2 regions of the Paenibacillus sp. AR247 genome follow, and region 1 is predicted to be linked to the other one. Evidence: riboswitches for the same ligand, from Rfam matches in the RefSeq annotation. Region 1 holds a riboswitch; the other holds the start of a gene.
The links. A riboswitch is a leader RNA that binds a small molecule or an ion and turns the genes downstream of it on or off. The one in region 1 is predicted to bind cyclic di-AMP.

Region 1 (4,759 bases):
TTCTACACCAAAAAGAAATGGCATCCGGCATGATGGGAAAGGGATTGGGAAGTATCGATGATGAAATACGATCTCGGTTGATATCGAAAATCAAGGAGGCCTTTGAACCCTATGAAGGAAAGCGAGGAATAGAAATTCCTGGAGAATCTCTTCTGGTTCATGGAACCAAATAAAGATCTTCCCGAAAGGAAGAATATCCTTCCTTTCGGATGGTTTCCCTTCTTTACTAATGTGTCGTTTGTTCTATTCTATGAAAATATGGAATAGAAATAGACTACACATAACAATATAGAAAGGGAGAACTACATGCCAAAACAAGCCACATTTAAAGGACTAGGGGTATTTACATTCCTAGCATCTTTCATAATCTCCTTAAAAGTCATCCCGTTGTATATGGATGTCCCCCCTTTACCCGTGAAAGAAGTACCTGAGCATCAGATGAAAATAAATGATCCGCTCATCGAAATGGATCCTCAGAAAAAAGCGGTTACGTCTTCCATAAAGAAAGCCCCTCCATCTAAAAGTGCGACAACACCCCAAGCGTTGAAACAAGCTAAAAGCAACCTGCCATCCGATACGAATCAGACCAATACACGATTAACTACAAAGAATCAAATTATTACTCCGGTAACGAAGAAATTGCCTCAGAAGAGTAATCCAGTGCATTCAGGTCCACCTCAAGTCCTTATTTACCATACGCACAACCGGGAATCTTGGCTGCCAGAACTTGAGGGGCAGAAGAACCCAAGTCAGGCGTTTGACGCTAAAGTCAATGTTACTTTATTAGGAAAAGATTTGGCTTCTAAGTTAACGGCAAAAGGAATGAATGTCATCCAATCCACCGAAGATTACGCCGGAGAAATTCAAAACTTTAATTACGCAAAATCGTATGTGTATTCTAAGGCTACACTCACTCAGGAGCTGTCTAACCATAAATCAATCGAATATGTATTTGATATCCATCGAGATTCAGAGTCCAGAAATCGTACAACGATCCAATTCAATAATGTTGATTATGCTCAATTATATTTTGTGGTCGGAAGGGATAACCCAAACTGGGAAAAAACAATGCAATTTGCCACGAGAATTCAAAATAAATTAAACAAAAAGATACCCGGAATCTCCAAAGGCATTTATCAAAAGGATCATTCGAGCGGCAACGGTAAATATAATCAATCCCTTGTCGAATCCAGTGCCTTGATAGAAATTGGCGGAGTGGAGAATATGCTTCGAGAAAATTATCGGACGATCTCCATCTTGGCTGATGTCATTCATGAAATTTGGCATGAAGATCATGGTTCGACTGTGTCCTGACGGTAAATACCTCTAACCGATCTGGCAATGCCAGATCGGTTTTTTTGTTTGGCGTCTATATCATTATTTGCCTTGGTTTTTCTGTTACTTGGATTAATTCTTTACAAAATTGTTATTTGTTCTTGCGTAAATGTTCCGTTACCAAGATAAGCACCTCGATATCGGGATATTGAAATCGACAAACTCCTACTCAGTTTCGTTGAAACTTCCATAAAATCCAACAAATATCTGTGAAAAAAGTTACGGTTAATGGGAATCTATCAATTAGGCATTGACAAAAAATCTAGTTATATACTACATTATGTAGGGTTACATTTTTTTAATCATTATTGCCGAATTTCTTGATACTGAAAACGGGGGAACCATTTTTGGGTGAAATATTCTCATTGAAGAATAGAGGGAACCTTCTACCGAACCCTTAGCTAACTCCGTAGGCATCGGAAGGAGAACTACATAGTGAAGAAAGTAATTTTGTCAATGTTAGGTGCGGCCATTGTTTTTTCAGCAAGTGCAACCAGTTCCTTTGCCAGTTCCGTTAAACTCGAAAGTGAGGTGGATAAGGTCGTAGGCACTCCTTATCAGTGGGGCGGCACATCAGTGGCTGGTTTTGACTGTTCCGGTTTTATTTTATACATATTCGATAAATTCAATTTAGATTTACCCCGCACATCTAAAACACAGGCTCAAGCCGGAACTCCAGTAGATCGTGAAAACCTTAGAGCAGGAGACCTGGTATTCTTTAATACGGACGGTACGGGAATTTCTCACGCGGGTATTTATATCGGCAATAATGAGTTTGCACACTCTTCAAGCAGTAAAGGCGTTACGATTAGCAAATTATCGGATTCATATTATAAAAATCGGTATGTTACAGCACGCCGCGTCGTGAGTCAACAAAGTTACCTGAAAATGATCAGCGAAATTTGATCTAGTCGGGATAAGCCACCTAAATCAAAAATGAAAGCACCGGCTGAAGTCAGTCGGTGCGTTTTGTTGTTTATTCAGGGACGTTGTTCACAGTGGGATCAGGCGTATAATTATTTTGATAATCATCATACATCACATCAGTTACCATTCCAGCGGACGCGTGGTGTAAATCGTGGCAGTGGAACATCCATTCACCGGGGTTGTCAGCTTCAAAGGCAACTTCATACGTTTCGCCAGGTTTGACGTTCAGCGTGTCCTTCATGATCGGAGATCCTTGAACGGGCTTGCCATTCTTGCTCAAGACTTGGAAGAAATGGCCGTGTAGGTGCATCGGGCCTCTTTTTACTTTGATTGTATCCGTCTCCGGAAAAATCTTTCCATTGATCGTGTAAACCATTTCTCCATTTCTCATCTCGGTATTTAGATACATTGTCACGTCTTCATCAAAGGTTTGATCCAAAGAAAATGCGGATGCAGACATGGTTCCGTACTTCTCCAGATCAAAATCGGGAAGTTCTTCGGAGGCATTGGAAGGGTCGGGCTTCGAATTGGAACCTTCGTATTGAATAATGGCTCTCATATTTTGTGCTCGATTATCCTTAGCATGTTCTTCAAGCAACCAGGTTCCGGGATGATCTGCGGTAAATTCAATATCATATCGTTCTCCGGGAGCAATCGAGACGAATTGATCCTTGATCACAGCTGGGTCATTCACGGGCTGCCCGTCGGATGCAACAACCTTAAAGGAATGACCGTGTAAATGCATCCGGTGAGTGATGTAGCCGGCGTTAATCAACCGAAGTTTTACTTTTTCACCCTCTTTAACGGTAAGCTTATCGATCGCATCACCTGTTTTTCCATTGATCGTATAAAGGTCATACATACTCATATCATGTCCTGCCATATTCATCCCACCGTTATCCATGTTCATATCTCCAGAACTCATCCATTCATCGAGCACAAGGGTGTAATCGCGGTCAGCTGTATCTTGGGGGTCTTCGACAATAAGAGAACCATACAAGCCTTTGTCCACTTGATTCACACTGTCTTGATGTGAATGGTACCAATAAGTTCCCGGTATGGTGGCTTTAAATTCATAGGTGAAGGTCTTTCCGGGTTCGACGGCATCTTGTGTGACTCCTGGAATTCCGTCCATATTGTTGGGAACCGGATAGCCGTGCCAATGGATGGAGACAGGCTGCTTGAGTTGATTTTTTAAGTTTATTTTGACCGTATCCCCAACCATTACCCGGACTTGTGGACCGGGAACCGAGTTGTTAAATGTCCAAACAGGAATGGTTTTTCCCTTTTTCACTTCGAGATTACTTTCCTGTGCGGTTATGGTGAATTCTTTACCATTCACAACAGGTGTTGCTGTTGTCAATTTAACGGATGCAGCGGATTCACTGGAGTTGGAAGTAGAGTTTGAACCCATATTCATTTTTGAATGATCCATTCCGTTCATATTGCTTACTTTCGAGCAGCCAGCAGCAGAAATGGCCACCGAGCTAGCGAGGATTATTGTTCTTATTATCGCTGCTTTCATTTGAAGAACCCCTTTCTAATTCTTTTGATGTAAACCTCATTCATCATAAAATAAACATGTATAGAAATGATGAAGATGGCTGGGCTAGTATAACTTTAGGCTTGAATATCATACTATAGGGGGGTATACTAATAACAAATCGAAAGGAGAGTCGAAATTGAAAACCATTACTTTAAACGTAAACGGAATGAGCTGTCAACACTGTGTGAATTCCATTGAAGGAGCTCTTAAGCAAATAGGGGCAGGGGGGAAGGTTAACTTGTCCAATGCTTCTGTTGAAGTTCAATTCGATGAGACCAAACTTACAGAAAGCAAAATTAAAGAGACCATCGAAGAACAGGGTTATGATGTTGTTTAAGTAATAAGTTAAGTAACCTTGAAGTGATATATAGAGGTGCCAAGAAAACCTTGGCGCCTCTAACTATAACTATGCTCGGAACAAGTGAACCCTTAATAAAAGACATTGAAGTCGTCAAAATGAAGAAAATCGGGAAGAAGCATAACAGGTCATTTCGTTGTGAGAAATGATCTGTTTGATTATATAGTCTTGCAGAGAACGGAAGTTGAGGCGTAGGAAAAAGAATCCGCCTATACGTTTGGAGGGAACTCATGCGTAGAATTTTAGTTGTTGAAGACGAGGAGAAAATCAGGGAAGTCATCATCGCTTATTTAAAAAAGGAAGGGTTTGAAGGGCACGAAGCGGCCACAGGGGAGAGTGCTTGGAATGAATTAGCCAATCAACCTTTTGATTTGGTTTTGCTGGATCTTATGCTTCCCGACATGAACGGAGAGGATTTATGCCGGAAAATCCGAACAGCTTATCCCACACCAATTATTATGCTCACAGCTAAATCGTCCATTTCGCATCGTATTCATGGGTTGTCTGTTGGGGCAGACGATTATATGGTGAAGCCGTTCGATCCTCAAGAACTCATAGCCAGAATTCGCACTGTACTAAGGCGAACCAATCAG
Region 2 (4,759 bases), on a different contig from region 1:
CCATCGCCATCCGCCGGGCGGCGGCATCCGGGTGCACCAGCAGCCCCGCCTCCATCAGGTCCTCCATGTCGATCTGGCTTTCCGCGCCCTCATAAGAGGTGTGAACCCGCTTCAGAGCTCTGCGGATCGCCGCAGGCGAGGCGTTCTCCACACCGATATCCCCCTTGCGGGTCGCATCGGCCTCCGGGATAAACGCATGCTTGCAGCCGGGCACCTTGGCCGAAATGATTTTGCGGATTCTTTCGCCGGCGTGGTCCGGGTCCGTCAGCACAATGACCCCCCGCCGCTCCTGAGCCAGCGCGATCCGCTGGAGTATACGCGCATTGATGGCGGAGCCGCCTGTCTCGATCGTATCGGCATCCACCGCCCGCTTCACGGCCACGGTATCATCCCGGCCTTCCACCACAATGACTTCTTTAATCATGATTTCCTGTCTTCCTTTCGAGTACATTATACCCGTCAATGCCGCCGGACAGCCAAGTATCCCTGCAAGTGGGCATAACCGTGATGCCTGTTCAGGTACTTTGCGGGTCCCGGTATAGACAAACTGCTGTAAATTAACAACAAAAAGAAGAGGAAAGCTCCTCTTCTTTAGCATGACATTTTCATGATCATAATACTATAACATTAGAATGGCAAAGTAAAACGAAATTAGTTCAGCTCCGGTTTGACCGGACCGATCACGTATACCTTAAGGCCGGATTTACGGCCAAAGTTGCGTGCCTGCTGGACGGAATCGTAGTATATATCGATTTTATTTCCCTTAATGGCTCCGCCTGTGTCTTCCGCACGACGGAAGCCAACGCCTTCAATGTAAACCCACCATCCCAAAGGAATGACGCTTGGATCAACCGCAATCGTGCGGCCTTCCGTGACGCGTGTTCCTGTGGCGGTGCGTGTGCCGACTCCGGACTCGCCAGACGAATAAGCGGTCATGGATACTTTGATCAGCTTCTTGTAGGAAAAGTCAACGCCGGCCTTGCTGACCCGGTTGTTACTGCTGCTGCTGACCTTCTTCACCTTGGCAGGGGTAGAAGAAGCTTTGGCAACGGCTGCTTTGACTTCGGTCACTACGGGAACAGGCTTTTTCTTCGTGCCGACGGCAATGACCTTATCCTTGGTCACCGTCTGCACTTTTTTGCCCACCATTTTCATGGACACCAGCTTGCCGTCTTTGTACTTCTTCTCAATGTACTGCACCATGACGCCAGGAGCTCCCTGCTGAATCACCCGCGACTCGCCTTTGTAAATGCTGGGGTCGGAGGTTTTGACCACCCGGAAGGGGAGGGATTCATGACGCTGTACCACTTGTTTGTTCATCCGGACGATCCGGATGTCCGTGTTGGTGGAGACCGCCGTTTCGACAGCCGGAGTCACAATGTCCGTTTCCTTGACTTTGACGCCGGTTTCTTTCAGCACGTCGCCGACCGTTTTGGCCGTTGTATACAAATGCTTCGTTGCACCATCAGCCGTCACTTTCACAGGACTCGCGCGGTCGATCACGACCTTGTCGCCGTCGGATATAGCCCCGCTCAGCGGCATCGATATTTGGTCCTCGGGTTTCAGACTGATTTCCTGCTCATCCAGCATTTCTTGAAGTAAAGATGTATTGGTCTGTACAGATTTCATTTGACCGTCTACTACCAAATAAACTTGTTTTCGCGATTGACTGTACACGAGCAGCAAGATCATCAGGGTAACCGCGATTGAAACGATAGCTGCAGTGGAGATCTGGCGCAAATTCTCATGCTTCCATCGCAATGCGTAAGACATGCTGGAGATTTTTGAATCATGGGTCTTCTCTGGTTGGAAAACGCCCACTTTCTCGATCCTCCTTCATAGCCTCGCCGTCTAGAGTTATGCATGATTGTATTTGACGCGACTATACTCAATTTTTTACAAGAACCCACAGAAAGCATGCGTTCTTGCACCATGAACCAATCTCTCCATCATGATTTGTCACCTCCTGTTATACAACAGTATGATGACTGCCTCTCCTTTATTCAAAACAAAAGAAGCCGATAGAAAAGAGCTTACGAGGACTCTTTCGTGGCTTCCGGATGTCTGAATATCGGAATTGTCATGCACGAGGGTACCTCTCTTTATCCGCTTACGGGGTTAGCTGTCGGGTTCGGGCGAAAGAGAGCCGCCCTATTCGCGTCCTTACGCTCATGGCGTAAAGCCGTTCAATTCACCCCAGAGACCCAAGAAAGAAATCAAATACGCTTGCGAGCATGGGACCACTTCCGGTCTGTCATGACCCGCTCCAGTATTGGTTCCCCCGTTCTCCCATGCGGGAGACTCAGCGAGACTGGTTCATGAAAGCTGCGAAGGTAAGACCTTAACGACAGCTCAATGATTCACTGAAAAGATGATATCCTGTTTTGATGCATGTTGTAAAGCGGTAATCAACCACGTTTATTTGAAAAAGTGGTTAAAAAAATGTAATATTCGGCGTTTTGTTTGTTAAAATTCTTTAATCATTCGCTCATGCTCATTTTTTCGGCTGTTTTTCTCCCGATTTCACACAATTCCAAATCGTTCCAGCCCATTTTGGGTGGTAATCCGGGCAATTTCCTCCAGGTCAACCCCCTTAATCAGGGCTGCCGCTTCAGCGACCAGACGGACGTTTGCCGACTCGTTTCTCTTTCCTCGGAAAGGATGCGGCGTGAGATAAGGGGAGTCGGTTTCGATGAGCAGCCTGTCCATCGGAACCGCTCCCCGAGAACGAATGCATGACGCCGCCGACCTCGCCGGCCTTCTCTTCCCGTAATATTTTCACAATATCCTCATGGGCGTCCCGGTTATGTATAACAATTGGCATGTTGAGCTCTCGGGCCAGTCCGATCTGCTGGCGGAGGACCCGGTGCTGCACATCCTTCGGCGAGGTGTCCCAGTAGTAATCCAGTCCAATTTCACCGATGGCCACCACCTTGGGATGACTGCATAAGGATGCAATCCACTCCAGATCGCCTTCCTGCATAAAAACGGCGTCCTGCGGATGCCAGCCTATGGCCGCATATATAAAATCATACGTTTCCACCAGCTTCATCGTCGATGGAATCGTCTCCCGGTTAAAGCCAACGTTGATCATCCGGGTTACACCGGCTTGTACGGCATTGTCAATGACCCGCTCCCGGTCCTCGTCGAATTGTTGCGCATCCAGATGGGTGTGCGTGTCGAACAGTTCCATGAATTTGAACTCCCTTCTTGTCGGTACCCCATGTTCCTTTTCGTACGGTATTTTGTCATTAAAGCTTGAAAATGCGAGAAATCGAAGGAGAAAGATCGGTTATCGCCTTTTCCAGTTTATCTTCCGGATAATACAAGTGATATTTCCCGCGGTGAATGCCGCTGATGGAACGGACAATATCCGACACCTCGGATATTTCCCGCAGCTGCTCCTGGCGGTCGAGCAGCAGGATCTGTTTCTGGCTCGACTCGTCACCCGGACGAAATACATCGTAAGGAAGATCGGTCGGAAAATCAATCTCCAGATCATATTCTGGGTTCATTCCGACTTGTCCAAACTCCCGGCGGATTTCATCGATCATTTCCAAATCGACGGAGTCCATTTCTACATATTTATACAGTTTACGGTGCATAAATCGGGTGCACAGCTCGCTGAGTATGCGGTCGTCCTCATAGGACCACTGGAGGAAGGCCGTTTGAATCAGCGCCTCGTCCAGCTTCAGATAAGCTTGCACGTCCAGTTTGTCTTCAAAGAGCTGCGGCAGCGGCTCGACCATAAAGCCAAATGGATAACCATCCTGGTACAGCTCCTTGGCCCGCCGGAAAATTTGGCGCAAAATAATTTCTGAACTGCGGGTTACCGGATGGAAGTAGACCTGCCAGTACATCTGGTACCTGGACATTAAATAATCCTCCACGGCATGCATCCCGGACTCTTTGACCACCACTCTGCCCTGATAAGGACGGAGCATCCGTAAAATACGGTCAATATCAATCGTGCCGTAGTTCACCCCGGTGTAATAAGCATCCCGAAGCAGGTAATCCATCCGGTCGGCATCCAGGGGGCTCGAAACGAGGTTCACCACGATCGGTTTATCATAGGTCTTCGCGATGACGGCGGATACCTTGTCCGGGAAGTCCGAGGCAATCTCGCTCAATATATCATTCACTTCCGTATCTCCGGTGACAATCCGGCGCGTCCAGTCTTCATGATTCATATGAAAGGCCTCTTCAATCGAATGGGAAAAGGGGCCGTGTCCTAGGTCGTGCAGCAGCGCCGCACACAGCGTCAGCAGCCTCTCTTCTTTCGGCCAATCCGAATACCCGCTTCGCTCAAATTGCGAAATAATCCGCCGTGTAATCTCATATACCCCTAAAGAATGGGAGAAACGGCTGTGCTCCGCTCCATGAAACGTCAAATACGAGGTTCCAAGCTGCCGGATCCGCCGCAAGCGCTGAAATTCGGTTGTATTAATGAGCCTCCAAATCGTGGAGTCCTGGACGTGAATATAATTGTGAACCGGATCTTTAAAAACTTTTTCCTCACTTAGTGGGTTCATGTTCAGGTCAACTCCATTCATTTTGTGAAATTCGGGTTGTTAAGTGTTTTAATTTTGAAATATTTTTGACAATTTGTGTCGATACATGTCGAAATAAGCAGAATTAAGGTTTTCCAAATCGACATTATACTACCAAGGCGATATAATTGGAAAAGAATCCTGATATGAGTGATTTCCTAGCTGTTATGCTATTTGTAAGGTTATTGAACCAAATTTACTGGTTGACT

Region 2: another riboswitch for cyclic di-AMP. It lies ahead of CPT76_RS07370 (resuscitation-promoting factor); the one in region 1 lies ahead of CPT76_RS18820 (C40 family peptidase).

The regions. Positions count from the first base shown of each region.
Region 1 covers NZ_PCZT01000009.1:2,198,749-2,203,507, reverse strand. Annotated here, with positions in the region: gene CPT76_RS18830 (hypothetical protein) at 1-173, shown strand, start outside; gene CPT76_RS18825 (stage II sporulation protein P) at 307-1,314, shown strand; cyclic di-AMP (ydaO/yuaA leader) riboswitch at 1,635-1,766, shown strand; gene CPT76_RS18820 (C40 family peptidase) at 1,771-2,241, shown strand; gene CPT76_RS18815 (multicopper oxidase family protein) at 2,312-3,787, opposite strand; gene CPT76_RS18810 (copper ion binding protein) at 3,945-4,145, shown strand; gene CPT76_RS18805 (response regulator transcription factor) at 4,397-4,759, shown strand, end outside.
Region 2 covers NZ_PCZT01000007.1:48,103-52,861, forward strand. Annotated here, with positions in the region: gene rnmV (ribonuclease M5) at 1-424, opposite strand, end outside; gene CPT76_RS07370 (resuscitation-promoting factor) at 652-1,821, opposite strand; cyclic di-AMP (ydaO/yuaA leader) riboswitch at 2,092-2,318, opposite strand; partial or broken gene CPT76_RS07375 (TatD family hydrolase) at 2,524-3,127, opposite strand; gene CPT76_RS07380 (HD domain-containing protein) at 3,252-4,532, opposite strand.